DNA from 3 places in the Lysinibacillus sp. FSL R7-0073 genome. Region 1 is predicted to be linked to each of the others. Evidence: riboswitches for the same ligand, from Rfam matches in the RefSeq annotation. Region 1 holds a riboswitch; each other region holds the start of a gene.
The links. Region 1 has a riboswitch for S-adenosylmethionine ahead of MKY88_RS22470 (cyclase family protein). Riboswitches for the same ligand answer to the same signal wherever they lie in the genome.

Region 1 (7,168 bases):
CCGATTGTGCCTTACGAACATGGTCATTATGCGCCCAAACGATAAACTTTTCTGTTGGATAAACTTCTTCAGCTAACCAAAGTAAGTTCTCCATCATCGCCTGATCGCGCCACTCCATTGTTTTTAAAAATGATTCATATATATTTTGCTCCATTTCGATATTGGACTGAATTGTTAGCTCTACATATTCGTCTGCCAAACGGATACGGTCTGCTAAAGTGCGCTCCATCAGTTTTACTATTTGAAGTTCATTCGGATAAGCCTTTTGAAGCTCTTTTTCTTTCATCTGAACTTGAGATTTTACTTGTTTATACACGTTGATAATAGCTGTTTTTTCTTTCTGGTAGCCTTTTAGATCTTTGCTAGAGCTCCACTCTGTGAGTTGCTTCTCGGAATCACTGAATTGCTGAGCCAATTGAGGATTTTGCAACCAATCCCCATTCGTAAATGCTCCTTGCTGTTGAATATCAAAGCCTGCAAGAACAAGAGGTTTTTCTGTAGCTTGACTTGTTTTTGCGTATTCAAATAGAGGTAACGTTTCTTTTGTCCACCATACTCCAAAAATAGCATCCTTCATTGTTTGTAGAGCAGCTTGTTTATCGATTTTTCCTTGGGCATTCATGACATCGCCCAGACCACTTTCAAAGGCTAGAACATTGTAGCCCATTTCCTGATGCAAAAATTGTATTAAACGTGTTTTAGCTAGATTAAATTGTGCGACACCATGAGAGCTTTCTCCTAAAAAGACAATGCGTTTATCGTGTAATAAGGGTTTTAGCATTTCTAAATCCTCAAATTTACTAGATGGGATTTTCTGCGCACTAATTGCTTCAGGTTGGATGGAAGACAGGCTATACGCATGATCGTTCGCCCATTTCTTCCAATCCTGTAATGTCTCATTAGAAGTCCTAGCCTGTTGCACCATGCCATAGTTTTCCTGTTCTTTTATTGCAGGGACAGCCGCTAAGGCACTAGTTATGCCACTGAATGCTATTAAACTTGTTAGTGCCATACTTATAATAACTTTACGTTTCCTATATATCTTCATTAAAAATCAGCCCTTTTCTTTATGTTGATATTTAGTATAGGGGGCAAAGTTTAAAGCATAGGGGGAGTTTGTTTAAATTTTGTTTAAATTTGGAATGGTTGTAAAAAAAGAAAGCATCTCCATTTGTAAGGGTAAGGGAAGAAGTACAAACGGAGATGCTCAGTAGCTATTTATAATGATACGTACTAGCTCTAACATGGTTACGTTGAATCTGGTTGAACCACGCACGATCCTTTTCCTCTTGTTTTAGGGTACCAATAATGGAGGAGGAGCAGCTCACACAAAGTTTTGCTTGTGTTATTTGTCCACATCTTTCACAAGGTGCACCCAAATTAGGGAAAATTGAATTTTTTAACTTTCCAGCTTTGACCCATTTATACAGTAGCTCAGATGATACACCTGTCAAAGTCACAACCTCTTCGTTTGTTAAATAACGATTATTTTTTCTTAATAAAAAATGATGTAGCTCTGAAAAAATATCCTCTTCTCTCACATCTATCTTTTTTTGAAATAGCAACATAACTAATCCTCTCTTCGTCACATCAATTCATGCTTTCATTAACGGTTATAGGTTGTTCATCATATTTATAATTTTCCCAACGATTACGTGCTTGCTTTCGATATTTTGGCGAGACATTCTTATCGGCAATTAATCTTGAAAATCCTTTTTTAGCTTCTGTCATATCACCAAGTCGGAGGCTTAGCTCGGCATGTAAAAATTGAATTCGCTCTCCACCTTCCTGGTTAGATGCAAATGATTTACTGTAAAAATCTCTAGCGGCAAAAAGGTAGCGTTTTTCAGATTCTTCGTCCTTTTTTAAACGATATAACCAGGCAATTTTTAAAGCAAAATTAGCCATCAAAAGCGATTCTTCCATTGATGCGCGAGATACTAGGTAGGCCAGCTTAAAGCTTATAATGGCATCATCGATTGTACGTTCCTGACAGATATTCATAGGTTTCTGTAGCTCTTTAATGTATAGTTCATCTATGAGCTGCATGAAAGGTCCGTATGTCCGCGTCATGGATTTATGGAAAGCAAACCCACAATGTGGGCACACAGCAACTTCATACAGCAAAGGGTTTAGGCCATCATAGACGGGCATGAAATCTGTTTGTTCCTCGATAATTTTATATCGATTTGGGCGTACTTTATACGTTGTAAAATGCTTTTTGCAAAATTTACAATCTACGCTACTTTCATAGTAGTAGATGTTAAATGCCATAAGAATCAACTCCTTTGCATGCTCTAGAATTATTATTTCTTTTGTTCTATTTATACGCAATCGATAATCGTTCAATGTATTTAATTCATTATCTATCATTTTAACAATTCTGTGTTCTTTGGTATACTCCTTTAGAATTATTAAAATAAAAATAATTCTTACATTTTTAGTTAAATATCATTAGAAATAAGCATGTAATAGTATTTATCGGTGTACTTAAAGTAAGTTATATAGTTCGAGTGGATTTTGTCGAATTATATACAATTTATTTTATAGACAATTCGAATTGTATAGTTCAAAAGTTTGGTGTGAAAGGGTGGAGGAAATGACATATAAAATAGTATTTTTTGATGTGGACGGTACTCTGATCAATTATGAGAATGGCGCTGTGGAAGAAAGTACAAGGCAGGCCATTCACCAACTACAGGATAAAGGGATTCATCTAGTGGCTGCGACAGGAAGGCCGTTATCCATGTGTGATGAGCTGAAAAGTTTGGGGATTGAAACCTTTATTACAGCAAATGGAGCATATGTAAAGCACAAGGATGTTGTCATACATAAAATTCCGATTGATAAGGGCATTGTTCAAAATGTTCAAGCTTTTGCACAGCAACAACAGCATTCCTTAACATTTTTTACCGAACAACTTACGATGAATGCTATACAAAATCCATTAGCCTTAAGCGCGATGCAAGAGACATTGTCTTTACATGATTTTCCCGTTAAAAATGACAGCATTATCGATGAAGAGGTTTTTCTTATGTGTCTCTATGCGGATGAACAGGCTGGAAAAAGATTAGCTTGTCAATTTTCGAATATATTACAGCAACGATGGCATCCTTATATTGTGAATGTCTTACAGCATGATGTGTCCAAATCGATAGCTGTAAAGGCTGTACTAGATTATTTTGAGATTAATTCTAAGGATGCAATTGCTTTTGGAGATGGAGAGAATGATATAGATATGCTAGAGCAGGTTGGCCTCGGGGTTGCCATGGGAAATGGTAGCCAAGCTCTAAAAAATGTTGCAGATTTTGTTACAAAGAAATCCATTGAAGGTGGCATAGATTTTGCTTTACGTCAGCTACACATTATTTAACGATATATAAGGTAGTAAATTGGATGCTTGAGAAACTCTTTGGATGATAGTTATGAATGTATAGAACAATGTGTTAGGTGGTTGGATAATGGCACAGCATGTGCAATCTCTAATTGAACATTACGGGTATTTTGGCATCATTGTGATCCTAATTGGAGGCATTGTTGGGTTGCCACTTCCTGATGAAGTATTTTTAACATATGTAGGCTATAGTGTTTATCGAGAAAGTCTTGAACATATCCCAGCGTTAGTAAGCGCTCTGATTGGCGCAATGGGAGGTATTACTTTAAGCTACTATATCGGCCGCCGATTTGGTTTACCGCTCTTGCAGAAATATGGGCCAAAGATTCATATAACTGAGCAAAAAATTGATTTTACTAAAAAAATGTTTAAGAAAGTGGGCCCTTTTTTATTAATCGTTGGCTATTTTATTCCAGGTGTACGCCATCTGACAGCCTACATTGCGGCTATTAATAATTATCCATATAAGAAATTCGCTTTCTTTGCTTATACAGGAGCATTTATATGGACTTTCACATTTATAACATTAGGAAAAGTATTGGGGGAGAAGTGGCGTTTCGTTGGCTACTATTTGTCCCATTACAGTATTTATGTCATCTTATTGTTTGTCCTTGTCATGTTAATGGTTTATTATCTATTAAAAAAAAGAAACGTACAAAAGTAAAGTCGGTATGATTCATACCGACTTTTTGTTATGGCAAAATGGCAAATGATCGTACGGGGAATCCAGATGCTTTTTCAGGCTTAGGTACAATATTAAAAATAATAGCCCCTTTTGGAGGAAGCTTGTCCAAATTAGTCATAAGCTCAATTTGATAAGTGTCTTGATCAAGGACAAAATATTCTCCATCCAATTTGCCGCTTTGACGGAAATCAGTAGCAGAATCGGTATCAAAAGTTTCGTGACCGATTGCACTTACTTTACGTTCCTTAAATAAAAATTGTAATGCCTCCAAGCCCCAACCCGGAATATGATTATGGCCATCCACATCTTTATTACTGAAGGCTTCTTTATCGGGCCAACGCTTACTCCAATCTGTTCGCAGTGCCACAAAAGTACCTTCTTCTATTTGTCCATATTGTGCCTCGAATTCTAGAATATCTTGTACACTGAGTGTAAAGTCATGATTACTAGTAGCCTCTTGTGATTTATTAATAACGATAAGCGGGAGAACGAGCTCCTTAAGCTCTAGTTCATCTAGAAAACGAGTATCTCTTACAAAGTGAATAGGTGGGTCAATGTGTGTTCCATATTGTCCGGGGAAAGTAAACTGCTGTGCGAAAAACCCATCATCATGAGAGAATAATGTTTCAAATTTAGCATCTTCAAACATGAAAAAATGAGGTGAATGTGGGCCGAAGGTATGTGTCAAATCGACCCATTGTTTTGATTTTAGTAAGTGCAATGCTTGTAAAAGTTCGTTAGACATTTAATTTCCTGCTTTCTAAAAGTAATGGTAAATAAAAAAGAGTCCTCTATAGAAGAGGACTCCCGGAATCAAACATGGGTAGTTCGTCTTCTCATCTTTCAGGCTTAGATTTTGCCAGAAGGAATTAGCACCATACTGATTGAGCTGGTTGCTGAGACTTCATCGGGCCGATCCCTCCGTCTCTCTTGATAAGAAATAGAATATAAGAATTTTCAGAAATAATATTACGAATACTTTAGCATATATTTTTATAGTTTACAACTTTGATAGGATTACAGGGTTAAAAATTTTATTTACCAATTCAAAATTAACGTTACTCTACAGCAACCACTATCCATGAGCTGTATTCTAAAATTGTCTGGTGTATAGTTGGTTTCGAATTTTGTAGTGATGCCTGTGGATGTAATCAATTTTTCGACCTCTGTTTTATTTGAAAGTTGTGCAGCATTTTTTAAATCATGCGCAAATTGTTGAGAACTATCAATTTTATCCGTAAGTAATTGCGCTTGCTGCATAATCGCCTTTATCCGCGTAGCTGAAGATATTAGTTTTTGTGTATCTACAGGGGGAAAGGGACTATTACTGGTCGGCATTGCTAAATGTTGAGAAAAAGGTCTAGCTGCAAGGTGATGGGCTGTCGACGGTATTGGGTAATGGTAGGGGTGAACAAAATACGGATAAGGATTATAATACAATTCAGTTCCTCCTATCCAAAAGCTGATATCTTATCTTATGTAGCATGATCTTTTTAGGTGTTTGGATAAAAATATTCCTGTACAGGAGTGTAAAATATAATATGTTAAATGACATGCTAAACAAACAAAAAAGGAAACCATGGCGTGCTTCCTTTTTGTACTTTAACCAAGAACATTTAATACATCATCTATTTTTTTGCTATGTGATAGGATTCCATAATTCATCCACGTTAAAAAGTCGACCTCATAAACACAGCTAGTCTTAACTGCACTTAGGTTTTTCCACATAGAAGATTTTAAAATAGTACGCTCTTCATGTTCATAAAAGGAGTGCTGCTTGTCGAAGGTGATAAATAAATGATCAGCGTCTAGTTGTAGCAGCTGATCTAATGTCAGGTGAGCTTTACGCTGATTAAGCGGTATTTTCCATACTAATGGATGAGGCGTTAAGCCTAAGTCACGGTATAGGATTGGCCCTGTATAACCGCATTCAGGGCCGGCATACAGCGTAATGCCAATGGCTGAAATGCGAAGAAATGCCACTCTTTGCCCGTAAACGGATTTACCGAGAATTCGTCGGGCCTTCTGTACCTTATCCTCATATTCCGTGATAATATCTTGCATCATAGCGGTTTTCCCTGTTAAATCAGCAATTTTAAATAGGGTCGATTGCCAATCCTCCCCAGGGTGGTTTAGGTGACAGATTGGGGCCAGCTTATTTAAATGCAGACAAGTTTCCCAACGCTCTATACCAGCATCTAACATAATTAAAGTTGGTTTATAGTGAAAGAGGCGATCCACTTCTCCGTACTGTACATCAATATCGGGCACATCCTGCAAACCTAAATAGTCTTGTTTTCCCCACTTGGAATGACTGAATTGAGCAATGGGTGTAATACCTAAAGCTACAAAGAAGTCCTCTAAGAACGGTGCGAATACACGTACATTATTGCTCTGACTTCGTCGGTATTGTCCTGGGGAAATTCCTACATGCTCTTTAAAACGACGATTGAAATAATATTCGTTATTAAAGCCAATGGACTGACTAATTTCAAATACACGATCATTAGTTGTCATTAATAACTGTTTGGCTTTTTCAATACGTATACTATTTAAATAATGAAGAGGAATCTGCCCCGTAATATCTTTAAAAATACGAGAGTAACTCCATCTTGGAACATCTGCCAGCTCTGATAACTGTTCAACAGTCCAATCTCTTCCAAAGTGTTTGTGCAAATATTGGATAGATTGCTCTACAGATTGACGATCATTTTGTAGAATAGGCTTCGATTGGTTTTGTTCAAAAATAAATAGCATCATTTCTTGGAAACGAACATGCTGCTCAAAAATAGTGTGTTCATCCTTTGCTTGACGACACCGATAAATAGCCTCTAATAGTCTATTGCATTGAGAAAAGGGAAGAAGTCGTAGTTCTCTAACACTTGTAAAGAGACTAAGAGGAGCATGGGATTCACTAAGATAGATCGTGTTAAATGTCAATTGGTATAAACAGAGAGGCTCATCAGCAGTGTGAATTTCGACATGGCTATTAGGTGGAATAACCACACATTTTTCTTTCATAAGGTGGATAGTTTCATGATTTGTCTTAAGTGTTCCGTTACCACTAATAAGGATGAAAAGCGAATAGT
Region 2 (7,168 bases), 4.0 Mb from region 1:
TGAAGAATAGTAAGATGATGAATGGCACTGAACGGATAATATTAATGACTAAATTAAAAAATTGATAGAAAAATTTATTTTCGAAGGATTGACCAGGTCGTGTTAAAACAATTAAAAGCCCTAAAGGTATACCAATTAGAATCGAAAAGAATAATGAAATTCCGACCATTTGAAATGTTTCGATAATTGCTTTGCCAATAACCTCTGACCAATCATTAAAGAAATTATTCATGGATCTCTCCTCCTAACTCTTCCACAGTAACGCCATTCTCTGCAAAATAGGTTAGCGCCTTTTGAACAATGTTGGGCTCTCCGTTTAAATGCACCACAATATTACCAACAATGCCGTTTTTTAATTCAATAATATTGGCTGTTAAAATGTTTGGTTGTACATCATATACTTTGCTGACTTCAGCCAATAATGGCTTACCAGTACTTTCTCCAAGAAATGTTAAACGAATGACGCTACCTGAAACATTTAACTGCTCAATAAGAGAAGGAGTTAAGTTACGTTGTGAAATGGTACTTAAGAACTTTCTTGTAGTAGGGTGTTGTGGTTTTGCAAAGAGCTCGATAGCCGTACCAAATTCAACTACTTTCCCTGCTTCTAGAACAGATACCTCATCACAAACTTTCTGAATGACATTCATTTCATGTGTAATCAGTAGGATTGTAATTCCTAATTCACGATTAATTTTTAATAATAGTTCAAGAATAGCCTCTGTAGTCTCAGGATCAAGCGCACTTGTTGCTTCATCACTGAGTAAAATTTCAGGCTCTTGCGCTAGAGCGCGTGCAATTGCGACACGTTGCTTTTGTCCACCTGAAAGCTGATTAGGGTAGCTATCTAGCTTTTCTGTTAAACCTACAATTTCGGCATATTTAGCCACACGATTTTTGACGTCTGTTTCGTTATAACCAAGTAGCTTTAAGGGAACAGCAATATTGTTATAAACCGTTGCTGTCTTTAAGAGATTAAAATGTTGAAAAATCATACCGATCTTTTGTCGTGTTTGACGTAAGTCATGAAGTGAAAGGGTAGTAATATCCACATTGTCAATCAAGACTTTGCCTGCTGAAGGACGCTCTAGTAAATTAACACAACGAATCAGCGTACTTTTACCAGCACCGCTATACCCAATTACACCATGAATTTGCCCTTTTTTTACATGAAGATTGATGCCATCTACAGCCTTTATACTGCCTTTTTTCGTCTTATATTCTTTTGAAATATTTTGTAATTGAATCATCAGATTGGTTGCTCCTTTCTTAACTTCTAAAAAGCAAGAATCTGCGCGGTTTCCATAGTGGAAATTTGGCAGATTCTTTAGCTTATCGCACGTATTACCAGCTAGGGATTACAGAACCTTTGAATTCCTCTTCAATGAATTGGCGCACTTCATCAGATTGATAAGCCTCAATGAACTTTTTAATCGTTGGGTCGTTTTCATTTTCTGCACGAACGACAATGTAGTTCACATATGGAGAGTCAGTAGATTCTAAAAGAATAGAGTCCTCTTGCGGATTAATGCCAGCTTCCAGCGCAAAGTTAGTATTAATAGCAGCTACATCTACTTCACTAAGCTGTTTTGGAATTTGTGCAGCTTCTAATTCTATGAATTTTAAATTCTTTTTGTTTTCTTCCACGTCACGAACGGATGCTGTTAAGTCCGCTCCATCTTTTAATTTAATATAGCCTGCCTCTTGTAAAACAAAGAGAGCACGCGCTCCATTTGTTGGGTCATTCGGTAAGCCAAATGTTGCGCCTTCAGGAACGTCATCCAATGATTTATATTTTTCAGAGTAAATACCCATTGGATTTAAAATAGTTTTGCCAACCGGTACTAAATCTGTATCGTGATCTTTATTAAATGTATCGAGGAAAGGCTTATGCTGATAGCTGTTTGCATCAAGATCACCTTCAGCTAAGGATGTATTTGGTAAAACATAATCAGAAAATGATTTTAGTTCTACTTCTAGACCTTTTTCCTTTGCGACTTTAGCAGCTACCTCTGCAATTTGCTCATGAGGTCCTGAAGTGACACCCACGACAATTTTATTTTCATCGATAGCTTCGCTTTTTCCTTTACTATCTTCTTTAGAGCCACAGCCCGCTAGTGCTGCTACTAATGTAAGACTTGCTAAACCTACTAAAAATTTATTTTTCTTCTTCATGAAAACGACCTCCAAAAATTGTTTTATCGGTTTTTGAAAATAAAAAAAACTCTCTTACAAATTAAGAGAGGCTCATGAAAAAAGTCCTCTCTTATCTATCAAACGAATTTCGTTTGCAGGATTTAGCACCTTCCTTCATAAAAGGAGGTTGCCGAGCTTCATAGGGCCAGTCCCTCAGCTACTCTTGATAAGAGATTCATATTATATTTTTGTATTTCCGATAGAACTAATATAATTTATAGGGTATAGTAAGTCAATAAATATTTTTAAAATTTTTTATATTGTTATAATATTTTGTCGCGAAGGAGGGTGAAGAATGTCCGTAAGAGTTAATTATGGCATAGGTTCATTTGGTAAGGTGATTAGTGCTCGTCTTCTCATGGGAACAGACATTATTGAAGGAATTGAGGCACTTTGTGAAGAGAATAAAATTGAATCGGCAACCATAATTAGTTGTATTGGTAGTTTTCAAAAAAGTAGCTTTGTTTATTTAGTGCCAGATGAAACTTCCCACATTAAAGTTCGATTTAGTGATGTGGTCGAGAAAGAGGGGCCACTCGAGTTTATCCAAGGTTCAGGAGTTGTTTGTAAGCGTGATGCACAATATGAAACGCATTTCCATGGTTCCATGAGCGATCAATGGGGAGTGGTTTCAGGCGGTCATTTTTTAAAGGGTGGGAATATTGTCATTACAGCAGATGTAGTGCTGGCAGAAGTTCAGGGCATTCAGCATATCCGTCAGTTGGACGATGAAACAGGTCACATACAATTTTATCCATTAGAACATGGATTAGATCTTCCAAGGAAAATTGAAAATAGTAAGTCCAGTAGCTAGTGAAAGCTACTGGACTCCATTTTGTTCCATGCTAAAATAAGTTCAATTGCTCAATTCTATGCATGGCTTCTCGTAAACGTTCCTCGCTTACAAGCAAGCCAATACGCACATAGCCTTCCCCATATTGACCAAAGCCATTACCTGCGGCTACCGCAATATCAGCTTTGTCGAGCAATATATCAGCAAATTGTTCGCTAGTAAAACCTAATGGGACAGGGAGCCAGGCAAAGAAGGAGCCCTTTGGTGCCGTTACTTGCCAGCCGATTCTATGAGCTTCTTCGAATAGTACATTTCGACGACGCTCATAGGTAGCTCTTAGCTCATCTGCACATTCCTGTGAAGATGTAAGTGCAACAGCTGCTGCTTGTTGAATAGCAGGAAATTGACTACAAAACAAATGATCTTGAATAAGATTAATCGCGGCAATCAAATCTGCATTACCAACAGCAAAGCCTATACGCCAACCTGCCATATTATAAGTCTTTGATAATGTGTACATTTCGATTCCAACCTCTTTTGCGCCATTGGCCTGTAAGAAACTAATGGGTTTATTGCCATCAAATCCAATCGCACCATAAGCAAAATCATGTGATACGATGATATTATGCTCCTTAGCAAAACGAATGGTTTCTTCAAAAAATTCAAGTGTTGCTGTACCACCCGTAGGATTATTTGGGTAATTTAAGTAAAGTAACTTGGCTTTTTCCTTAACTTCTTTAGGGAGGGCATCATAATCAGGTAAGAAATTATTCTCAGCAAAAAGAGGCATTACTTCAAAATTTACATCACCTAATACAACTCCAGATAAGTAGTCTGGATAGCCTGGGTCTGGTAATAGCATCGTATCACCAGGATTTAACACAGCCAAAGGTAGCTCAACAAGACCAATTTTTGTGCCACCAAGAATGGCTACTTCAGTGTCGGGATCAATCTCCACATCATATTCCCGTTTATAAAAGTCAGCAGCGGCTTGACGTAATTCGCCGATACCACGGAATGGCGAATATTTGTGGTTTTGAGGATTTTCAGCTGCTTCCTGTAATGCTTGAATGATATGAGTAGGCGTAGGTTGGTCGGGATTTCCTTGCCCAAGATTAATCACATCACGTCCTTCTTCCAGGGCATTGTTTACTTTTTGGACGAGCGCCGCAAAAAATTGAGTGGGTAATTGCTGTAGTTTTTTAGAGAATTCCATGCATGATCACCTTTTTCAGAATATAATAATTATTATTGAAGAATATGAAGCAAATAGTAGTACTTTTTTTGTTAATTGTCTATAGGAGGAATTAATATGAAAATCGGTTGTATTCAGTTAAACATTGGCTTCGGCAAAGTAGAAGAAAATTTTACACGGGCAGAGGACAAGATTCGTGAAGCCGCAAAACTAGGGGCAGAAATTATTGTGCTACCGGAAATGTGGAATACGGGCTACGCACTGGAGAAGCTTCCAGAATTGGCGGACGTTAACGGTGAGCGTACAAAAGCATTTTTAGCACACTTAGCGAAGGAACTTAGTGTACATATTGTCGGTGGCTCTGTTTCCATAAAAAAGGGCGACAAGTTTTACAATACGATGTATACATTTGATAACAATGGAGTACTTGTTGGGGAATATAGCAAGGCCCATCTTTTCCGATTAATGGACGAGCATCTTTACTTAGAAGCTGGAGATGAAATGAATCGATTCGCGCTAGGACCTATTGAGGCGGCTGGTGTCATTTGCTATGATATTCGTTTCCCTGAATGGTTACGTGCGCATGCCCTTCAAGGAGCTAAGGTGCTGTTTGTACCAGCACAATGGCCGACACCAAGAATTGATCATTGGAAAACATTGCTGCAAGCCCGAGCGATTGAAAACCAATGCTTTGTTATAGCAGTTAACCGTATTTCGAGAAAAGTAGAAAACTTTAATGGGCAATCGATGATTATTCAGCCATGGGGTGAAGTGCTTTGGGTTGGTGCTGAAGACGAGGAAGTAGCAGTAATTGATGTAGATTTCTCCATCGTTGATGAAGTACGTGGAAGAATTCCTGTATACGATGATCGTCGACCAGGACTTTATCAAGATGTTGTGAAAGGATAATGAGATGGCACGTTTAAGGGGGAGAGCCTCTTGAACGTGCCTATTTTTTAACTCTTGTCATCAATTAAGGAGTTTGCAAGGAGCATAAATTCCAATGTGATGCGATTATGACCCTTCATGAAATTTTCCCCGAGTAAACTTTCAAGCTTTTTTAAGCGGTGATAGAGTGTTTGACGAACGATAAACAATTGGTTAGCAGTTTGCTGCTTAGAGCCATTTGATTGTAAATAGACTTGTAATGTTTCAAGAAGCTTGCTGTTATATTTTTCATCGTACTCAATAACTGGCTGTAAATAGTCGTTTATAACTTCCTTTAAATTCACCTGCATTTGTAATTTGTAGATTAAATGATATAAATGCAAATCATCATAAAAGAACGAGGAAGTTTGGACTTTGCGGCAAATATATAATGTTTCTAATGCAGTTTGATAGCTTTTAGAGATTTCTTGTACATCAGCTACAACTTTACCAACCGCTATTTGAAACCCTTGAGTTTGCTGTTTTTTATAAAATTCAGTTTTGGGAAGTGAGGTAAAGATGCTATTTAGTATTTCACGAATTGCTCGACAATCTTTTGTATGAAGTAAAATAAAAATGACATAGCTTTTCCTTTCGAATAAAAATGGGATAAAGCCATGCTGTTCAAAGAGATTACGATAATAAAGTTTACTATAGACAATGTCCTCCTGCGCTTTCATTACTGTATTGGGAGTGGCCAAAACAAAGACAGCTCCACTAGAGTGTGAATAGTTGGTATAGTAAGAAACGATAAATTTATAGATTTCTTCCTTGGACAGCTTTTGGTCAATCCAATCAGCTAAAATCGAAGCGTCTTCAATATTCTTTTTCTCCTCAATATAGAACTCTCGCATTAATAATTGCGCTAATGCTGTGGCTGTACGGTCTAAAATTAATAATTCAAACTCTGAGAATAAACCATCTTCACGAAAAATCGTTAAATCTGCATAATGTTGATCAAAAATAAAGATGGGCTCATGTTTAAATTGCTGAGCATATTTATTCAATGCTAATAATTGCTGACGCTTACTTTTTGTCATATTGGGAAACAAGACGGGTTCTCGTCCCTTAATGGAAAACATAATTTGTGTTTTTAATTCATTATACATATTTTGTAAAATGTCGTCCGTATTTTGTCCTAAGACCGTATTTTTATTTAAAGTTTGTGAGTAGGATTCTAGTGTCGAAACCATTAAATATTGTTGATTAATAATTTGACTATGTAAATCCTGTGTAATGCGAACAAAAGGAACCTCTTCATGAAAAACAATAATCGGGAACTGCTGACGATTTGCAATGGCAAGTATTGCTTCTGGGACGGCTTGAATAGAAGAGCCATACTCAATACAAAGAGCAGCACAATTTTTATCTATTAAAGATTCAATAAACGTAATAAAATCTTCGATGCCATGTTGAAGACTGATCCCCGTCGTTAACACCAGCTCTTCTCCAACTAAAAAATTATCTACATGGACTATTTCAAGAACATGTGCCCATTTAACGATTCTTAACAGCCCCTCATGACCTGCAACTACCTCTGCATTCTGAAAGTATTTATTTTCTAAAACATGAAGTACTTTAAGTTGGAATTGGCTCAATATAGCTCCTCCTTTTGAAACATCTTCTACGTTTTATATATCTATTATTTCTCTTTTGTGTCATTAAATAGCTGTAAATTTAGGCGAATTAATATTTTAAGAATATTTAGTCTATTTTACATTATGTTTAAAACAATTGTATATAAATTTACAGTGTGTCTATTACTTCAATGATATGAAACATGTAAGATTTTTGTAAGCGATAATCCCAATCTAATAAAAGAGGTGACAGATATGGAGCAACAAACGCATTTACAACGAGGATTAAAGAAACGGCATATGACGATGATCGCGATAGCGGGTGTAATCGGGGCTGGCTTATTTATGGGCAGTGGCTCAGTCATTAACCTGGCGGGTCCAGGAGCAATATTATCGTATATATTTGCAGGAATTATTGTCATTTTAGTGATGCGTATGTTAGGTGAGATGGCGGCTGTCAATCCAACGAGTGGGTCGTTT
Region 3 (7,168 bases), 790 kb from region 1:
TTTTGCTACTTGATCAACAGCACTAGCTTCTCCTAGAGTATAGCCTGCTTTTAGTTTAGTCACGACTGAAGAGAATTGCATAATTGGGAATGAAGGCAAGTGAAAGATTGCTTGTAATTGATAGGAAAATTCATCCCATACGGAAGAATAACCGCAATCCTCAATGATTGCCTTTACATGTGAGGGCAAATCCTCGCCTGAAGCCATCATCACAGTGGCGCCTCCCATCGAAACCCCAAATAGCACGATATCAGCATCTTCATTCACGTTTACAATGTTGTCAATCCACGAAACAACATCAAAACGATCATGCCATCCCATGCCGATATAATCACCTTCACTCTGACCATGTCCTCTTGCATCAGGAATGAGCACATGATAGCCCATATCGTAAAATTGTTTAGCATACTTAGTCATTTGTGTACCATCACTTGAATAGCCATGGAAGATAATTGCCCATTTGTCCGTGGGCTGGCTGTTTTGGATAGCGTATGCATGCAGATTAAGAGAATCAAAGGATTGAATTGACTTCTCCTCATAATGCTTGTTAAACCATTGCTCACGTTCCTCTTTCTCTTTAGCTTCATTTGAATTGCTATCGATTAAATTATGGGGGGCATCTAGAACAGCTGTCTTATCAGTATCCGGATTTAATGCCAGATTATAAAAGTAGTTGCCTGCAAAAAAACCAGCACCAATAAATAATGCCAATAATATAGTAATGATTGTTACTAGTAATTTGTATTTTCTTTTCATATGTATCTCCCTAAATTAGCTTCATTTATGTTTTATGGGAAAGAAAAAGAGAACGAATCATATCGTTCCCTTTTCTTGTTCTAGTCGTTATTTTAATGGGCCACCAAGTGTAGTGATGGCTTCAGAAACGTTTGCAAATTTCTTAAAGTTTTCATTAAATAAGCCTGCAAGTTCAGCAGCTTTTGCATCGTATGCAGCTTTATCTGCCCATGCTTCACGAGGATTTAACACTTGTGAAGGTACACCTTCAACGGCTGTTGGGATGTGTAAACCAAACACAGCATCTTGTGTCGTTTCAACATTTGTTAATTTACCATCGATAGCTGCGCGTACCATTGTACGTGTATAAGAAAGTTTCATACGGCTACCAGTACCATATTCGCCACCAGTCCAACCAGTGTTCACTAGGAATACTTGTGCGCCATGTTCGTCAATTTTTTGACCTAACATTTCTGCATAAACTGTTGCAGGAAGTGGAAGGAATGGAGAACCGAAGCAAGTAGAGAATACTGGTTCTGGCTCTGTTACACCACGTTCAGTTCCAGCAAGTTTTGAAGTGAAACCACTTAAGAAGTGATACATAGCTTGCTCTTTTGTTAATTTACTGATAGGAGGTAATACGCCAAACGCATCAGCTGTTAGGAAGATGATTGTTTTTGGATGACCTGCTACAGATGGATCAACAATGTTTTCGATGTATTGAATCGGATAAGCTACACGTGTATTTTCTGTTAATGAACCATCATCATAATCACAAATACGAGTTTCTGGATCAACAGCTACGTTTTCTAAAACAGAGCCGAAGCGGATTGCATTGTAGATTTCTGGTTCTTTTTCAGCAGAAAGGTTGATCGTTTTTGCATAGCAACCACCTTCAATATTGAATACACCATTATTAGACCAGCCGTGTTCATCGTCACCGATAAGCTTACGGTCTGGATCAGCGGATAATGTTGTTTTACCAGTACCAGATAGACCGAAGAATAATGCTACGTCGCCAGCTTCACCAACGTTTGCTGAACAGTGCATAGAAAGGATACCTTGTTGTGGTAATAAGTAGTTCATAATACCGAAAATAGATTTTTTCATTTCACCAGCATATTCAGTACCACCAATTAAGATAATTTTCTTTTCAAGTGATACAATGATGAATGTTTCAGAAGCAGTACCGTCAACCGCAGGATCTGCTTTAAAGTTAGGAGCTGAGATGACAGTGAAGTCTGCAACATGCGAAGCTAATTCGTCTTTAGTTGGACGGATAAATAATTGATGAGCGAAAAGGTTGTGCCAAGCGTATTCATTAATAACTTGGATGCTTAATTGTGAATCTTTGTCAGCACCAGCAAAGCCTTTGAATACAAATAATTCATCTTGTTCTTTTAAATATTTTATTACTTTTACATACAGGTTATCGAACACTTCAGAGGAAATTGGTTGATTGACTTTACCCCAGTCAATTTGATCTTTTGTGCTTTCTTCTTCTACTGTATATTTATCTTTAGGTGAACGACCAGTGTATTTGCCAGTTTCTGCACGAACTGCGCCATCTACTGTTAACATTGCCTCACCACGAGAAGTAGCTTTTTCTGCTAATTGTGGTACTGAAAGTTGAACGTTAATGTTACCGCCGCTTAATAATTCCTTCAGTTCGTTTGCAATTTCTACTGAATTCATCGATTAAATACCATCCTTTTTTATAGTATTCCCTTGATTTAGAGGGATTTTTTCTTAATTTCAAAAATAGTATAACACAATTGGTTAAATAATCTATACTAATTAAGAAATTATTTTAGAGTTTTTATTACTTTTCAATAAACTGACAAAAAATAATGTTTTTCGAGTAGAAAACATTCAATGCTACAGTAAATTGTCTAAAATTTGAGCCACACATATGTTACCACAAGATGCTAGGTATGTTGTAGGGATTAATTTTCTTCTGTTTACATCATCACCCAAGAATGAAAATTTTTATGGCGATTATTTGTTCCTTCCTTACTATACAGTAATACATAAGAAAATATTTGACAACGTTCTACCTTTTCAGTAACATGAAAATTGAACGGATACTCTTATCCCGAGCTGGTGGAGGGTCAGGCCCTGTGAAACCCGGCAACCTGCATGAATTATTTCACGACATGCGTTGGTGCCAACCTGATGCAAGGGAAAATCCCTTGAACGATAAGAGTGAAAGGTAACGAAGTCATTATTCCTTTCCTCATGTATAGTAACGTGAGTAAAGGATTTTTTTATTGTTAAAAATCAATGTAAAGGTAAGTATATGTAGTTCTTTCCTTATTATAATGACGGATCTTTCGAAATCCTCGTGTTAAAAGTAGCAGTTATTTTTTCACGTAAAGTGAAATGACAACAACAGCGGCTTGAGAGTTCAATCCTTAGGAGCGGACTTGACATGGGTAATGAGTACCGTATTCAAATACTTTTTGTAAGAGTAATAGGAGGAAAACTAAATGACAAAACGTCGACTGTTTACATCAGAAAGTGTAACAGAAGGGCATCCAGATAAAATTTGTGACCAGATTTCGGATGCCATTTTAGATGCTATTTTAGCAGAAGATCCAAATGCACGTGTAGCGTGTGAGACAACTGTAACAACAGGATTAGTATTAGTAGCAGGAGAAATTACTACTTCTACTTATGTAGATATCAAAGGTATTGTACGTGATACTGTTGCAGAAATCGGATATACACGTGGAAAATATGGCTTTGATGCTGAAAACTTAGCGGTACTTGTAGCAATTGGTGAGCAATCTCCAGATATTGCTCAAGGTGTTGACCAAGCTTTAGAGGCTCGTGAGGGTTCTATGACAGATGCAGATATTGAAGCAATTGGTGCAGGGGACCAAGGCTTAATGTTTGGCTATGCATGTAATGAAACACCTGAGCTAATGCCATTACCAATTAGCTTAGCTCATAAGTTAGCACGTCGTTTAACTGAAGTTCGTAAATCTGGTGAGCTAGCTTATTTACGCCCCGATGGTAAAACACAAGTAACAATTGAGTACGATGACAATAACGTACCTGTACGTGTCGATACAATTGTTATTTCAACACAGCATGATGAAGAAGCAACACTTGAACAAATTCAGGCTGATCTAAAACAACTTGTGATTGCTCCTGTGGTGCCAAGCGAATTATTAGATACAAACACAAAATACTTTATCAATCCGACTGGCCGTTTCGTCATTGGTGGGCCAAAAGGAGATGCTGGTTTAACGGGCCGTAAGATAATTGTTGATACATACGGTGGCTATGCACGACACGGTGGCGGTGCATTCTCAGGTAAGGATGCAACAAAAGTTGACCGTTCAGCTGCCTATGCGGCACGTTATGTAGCTAAAAATATTGTAGCAGCTGGTTTAGCAGAACGCGCTGAAGTACAACTGGCTTATGCAATTGGTGTGGCACAGCCTGTTTCCATTGCTGTTGATACATTTGGTACAGGAAAAGTGAAGGAAAGCGAAATCGTAGAATGGGTTCGTGAGCTATTTGATTTACGCCCAGCAGGTATTATTAAAATGCTTGATCTTCGTCGTCCAATTTATAAACAAACTGCAGCCTATGGTCACTTTGGTCGTACAGATTTAAATGTACCATGGGAACAAACTGATAAAGCTGACGCATTACGCGTAAAAGCACGTCTGTAAACTATTGTGCTAAAGTGCTGAAGTCGTTAGAAAATTATTCTAATGTATTATGAACAAAAGGGGCTTTTCTGCCCCTTTTGTTTTTTTGCAAAAATGCCTCGCCTTTATTCCTTGAAAATTGTCATGGAAAGCGGGGATTTTTTATAATGGATCAATTTCTTTATAAGCTTTTATTTTTGTAGAGATTTATAATACTGACCTTTTTCTGCGTATTCACGTACGATACGTTCCATATCCTCTTTATCCTCAGCGTTTAATTCTCGGACAACTTTCGCTGGACGACCTAATGCTAAGCTATTTGGAGGTATGACTTTACCAGGAGGCACGAGACTTCCGGCTCCAATAAATGCACCCTCTCCAATCTCTGCTCCGTCTAAAATAATGGAGCCCATACCGATTAAGGCATTTTTTCGAATGGTACAGCTATGTAAAGTTACTTGGTGGCCTACTGTTACCTCATCTTCAATAATGAGTGGAAACCTAGGACTTTGATGTAAGCAGCAAAGATCTTGGATACTTACCCGTTTACCAATAATTGTTGGGGAAACATCACCGCGGATCACGGTATTAAACCAAATAGTTGTTTCAGCTCCAATTGTTACGTCTCCAGTAACAGTTGCATAATCGGCAATAAAAACAGATGGATCGATCTTTGGTGTTTTATCTTTAAATGGATAAATCATGAGAATCGCCTCTTTCTTTCTGTAGATATAGTATTATCGTATCAAATACACAACTTTAAGGAAATATAAAATTAAAATGTGCTGTTATTTCGATATAATCAAAGTGTAATTATTTTTTAGGAGGACTATGTGAATGTGGAAATGGGAAGCTGATGGACAAGCAAAGGCTGTGATTGCTATTCTTCATGGTGCTTATGAAAACCACCGTTGGTATGCATGGCTTATAGAAAAATTAAGAATGGAAGGCTTCCACATAGTCATGGGGGATCTACCGAATCATGGCATCAATGCAAGATTTGCGCGTGTCCATGATGAGGACTTCAAATTGTACAATAAATATACAAGAAATCTCATTGAGAATGCCTTTTCATATAATTTACCAACCTTTGTAATAGGGCATGGACTAGGTGCTACTTTAGTTCTTCATACCATGCAAAAGAAAAAGTATGAGTGTGCAGGTATTATTTTGACATCACCCTGGCTGCATTTGAAGCTTTTACCAGGTAAATTATCAAATGCTTTAACGAGTTTGAGTGCATTAACAGCAAATGTTAAATTGACTCATGACCTGACATTTGAGACATTAACGCGCAGTGTTGAGGGTAGAGAGGAAATGAAGGATGATATACCATTTATGTCTGTTGTTTCAGTCAAATGGTATCGTGAGCTTCAACAGATGATGAAAAATTTAGTTATGCTACCTAAGCATGAATTTCCTAATATGCCTATGTTAATTATGACAGCTGAAAAAGATAAAATTACGGAAACTCGACAAATGCGCAATTGGCTTCATGAACAAGAGCTAACGGAGTTTCAATTTAAAGAATGGGCAAATTGTTATCATAATTTATTTCATGAAGTAGAGCGTGAAGAGATTTTTATGTATATTCGAGATTTTATCAATAATGCTCTTAGACGGATTGGATATATAATAAAATAGTTTCGAAAACTTCCAAATAATAGGATACTTACTTAATTATTGTTACTTGAATATAATGTTGTAATTTTCTGAAAAGTGTAATAATATAGTGACTTAAAGTAAGGTAATTCAAATTGGAGGGGTAAGATGGATGTAGTTGTTGGTAAATTGAATGACATATTATGGGGACCTTGGTTTATTTATGGTATCTTGTTGATTGGGCTTTTTTTCTCAATCATTACAAGATTCCTGCAAGTAAGGCTTATTAAAGATATGTTTGTATTAATGTTTAAAGGGGAGAAATCAGAAAAGGGGATTTCCTCCTTCCAAGCAATGTCTATCGCACTATCAGGTCGTGTAGGTACAGGGAATATTGCCGGTACTGCAACAGCTATTGGGATGGGTGGACCTGGTGCTGTCTTTTGGATGTGGGCAATTGCTTTTATTGGTGCGGCTACCGCATATGTAGAGTCAACATTAGCGCAAATTTATAAAGAAGAGAAAGATACTGAATATCGTGGTGGACCGGCCTATTACATAGAAAAAGGGATGGGTCAAAAATGGTTTGCAGTGATTTTCGCTGTAGCTGCTTTGATTGCTATGTTAATACTTATGCCTGGTGTGCAATCTAATGCCATTGCGGGAGCTGTTGTAAACGCTTTCGGTATTGAAACTTGGATTACAGGACTAATTATTGTTGTTTTACTTGGTGCTATCATTATTGGAGGCGTTAAATCGATTGCCAACGCTGCACAGGTAATTGTACCGTTCATGGCAATAGCCTATATTATTATGGCTATTATTATAATCGCTATGAATATTTCAGAGGTACCGTCTGTCTTCGCTTTAATTTTCTCAAGTGCATTTGGGGCACAAGAAATATTTGGAGGTATTATTGGCTCCGCAATTGCTTGGGGTGTGAAACGAGGAATCTATTCAAATGAGGCTGGTCAAGGGACTGGGGCGCATCCTGCTGCCGCAGCAGAAGTATCCCACCCTGCTAAACAAGGGATTGTCCAAGCAGCGTCTGTATACATTGATACATTATTAATTTGTTCAGCTACAGCCTTTATGATTTTATTTACAGGTATGTATAATGTACAAGATGAAAAGGCAGCCGAAGGAACAGATCCATTTATCCATGT

Region 2: linked by a shared signal. The riboswitch ahead of MKY88_RS02200 (MetQ/NlpA family ABC transporter substrate-binding protein) and the one ahead of MKY88_RS22470 (cyclase family protein) in region 1 are both predicted to bind S-adenosylmethionine.
Region 3: linked by a shared signal. The riboswitch ahead of metK (methionine adenosyltransferase) and the one ahead of MKY88_RS22470 (cyclase family protein) in region 1 are both predicted to bind S-adenosylmethionine.

The regions. Positions count from the first base shown of each region.
Region 1 is NZ_JBBPAS010000001.1:4,469,314-4,476,481, reverse strand. It holds gene MKY88_RS22495 (erythromycin esterase family protein) at 1-1,048, opposite strand, end outside; gene MKY88_RS22490 (hypothetical protein) at 1,215-1,568, opposite strand; gene MKY88_RS22485 (DUF2225 domain-containing protein) at 1,591-2,274, opposite strand; gene MKY88_RS22480 (Cof-type HAD-IIB family hydrolase) at 2,600-3,373, shown strand; gene MKY88_RS22475 (DedA family protein) at 3,462-4,058, shown strand; gene MKY88_RS22470 (cyclase family protein) at 4,087-4,824, opposite strand; SAM riboswitch class I at 4,913-5,019, opposite strand; gene MKY88_RS22465 (hypothetical protein) at 5,118-5,519, opposite strand; gene MKY88_RS22460 (AraC family transcriptional regulator) at 5,682-7,168, opposite strand, start outside.
Region 2 is NZ_JBBPAS010000001.1:463,739-470,906, forward strand. It holds gene MKY88_RS02190 (methionine ABC transporter permease) at 1-232, opposite strand, end outside; gene MKY88_RS02195 (methionine ABC transporter ATP-binding protein) at 225-1,250, opposite strand; gene MKY88_RS02200 (MetQ/NlpA family ABC transporter substrate-binding protein) at 1,345-2,175, opposite strand; SAM riboswitch class I at 2,264-2,369, opposite strand; gene MKY88_RS02205 (PPC domain-containing DNA-binding protein) at 2,492-3,010, shown strand; gene MKY88_RS02210 (pyridoxal phosphate-dependent aminotransferase) at 3,042-4,205, opposite strand; gene MKY88_RS02215 (carbon-nitrogen family hydrolase) at 4,302-5,093, shown strand; gene MKY88_RS02220 (PucR family transcriptional regulator) at 5,141-6,709, opposite strand; gene MKY88_RS02225 (amino acid permease) at 6,944-7,168, shown strand, end outside.
Region 3 is NZ_JBBPAS010000001.1:3,683,184-3,690,351, reverse strand. It holds gene MKY88_RS18415 (alpha/beta hydrolase) at 1-756, opposite strand, end outside; gene pckA (phosphoenolpyruvate carboxykinase (ATP)) at 844-2,430, opposite strand; SAM riboswitch class I at 2,823-2,941, shown strand; gene metK (methionine adenosyltransferase) at 3,225-4,421, shown strand; gene MKY88_RS18400 (gamma carbonic anhydrase) at 4,592-5,104, opposite strand; gene MKY88_RS18395 (alpha/beta hydrolase) at 5,238-6,044, shown strand; gene MKY88_RS18390 (alanine/glycine:cation symporter family protein) at 6,171-7,168, shown strand, end outside.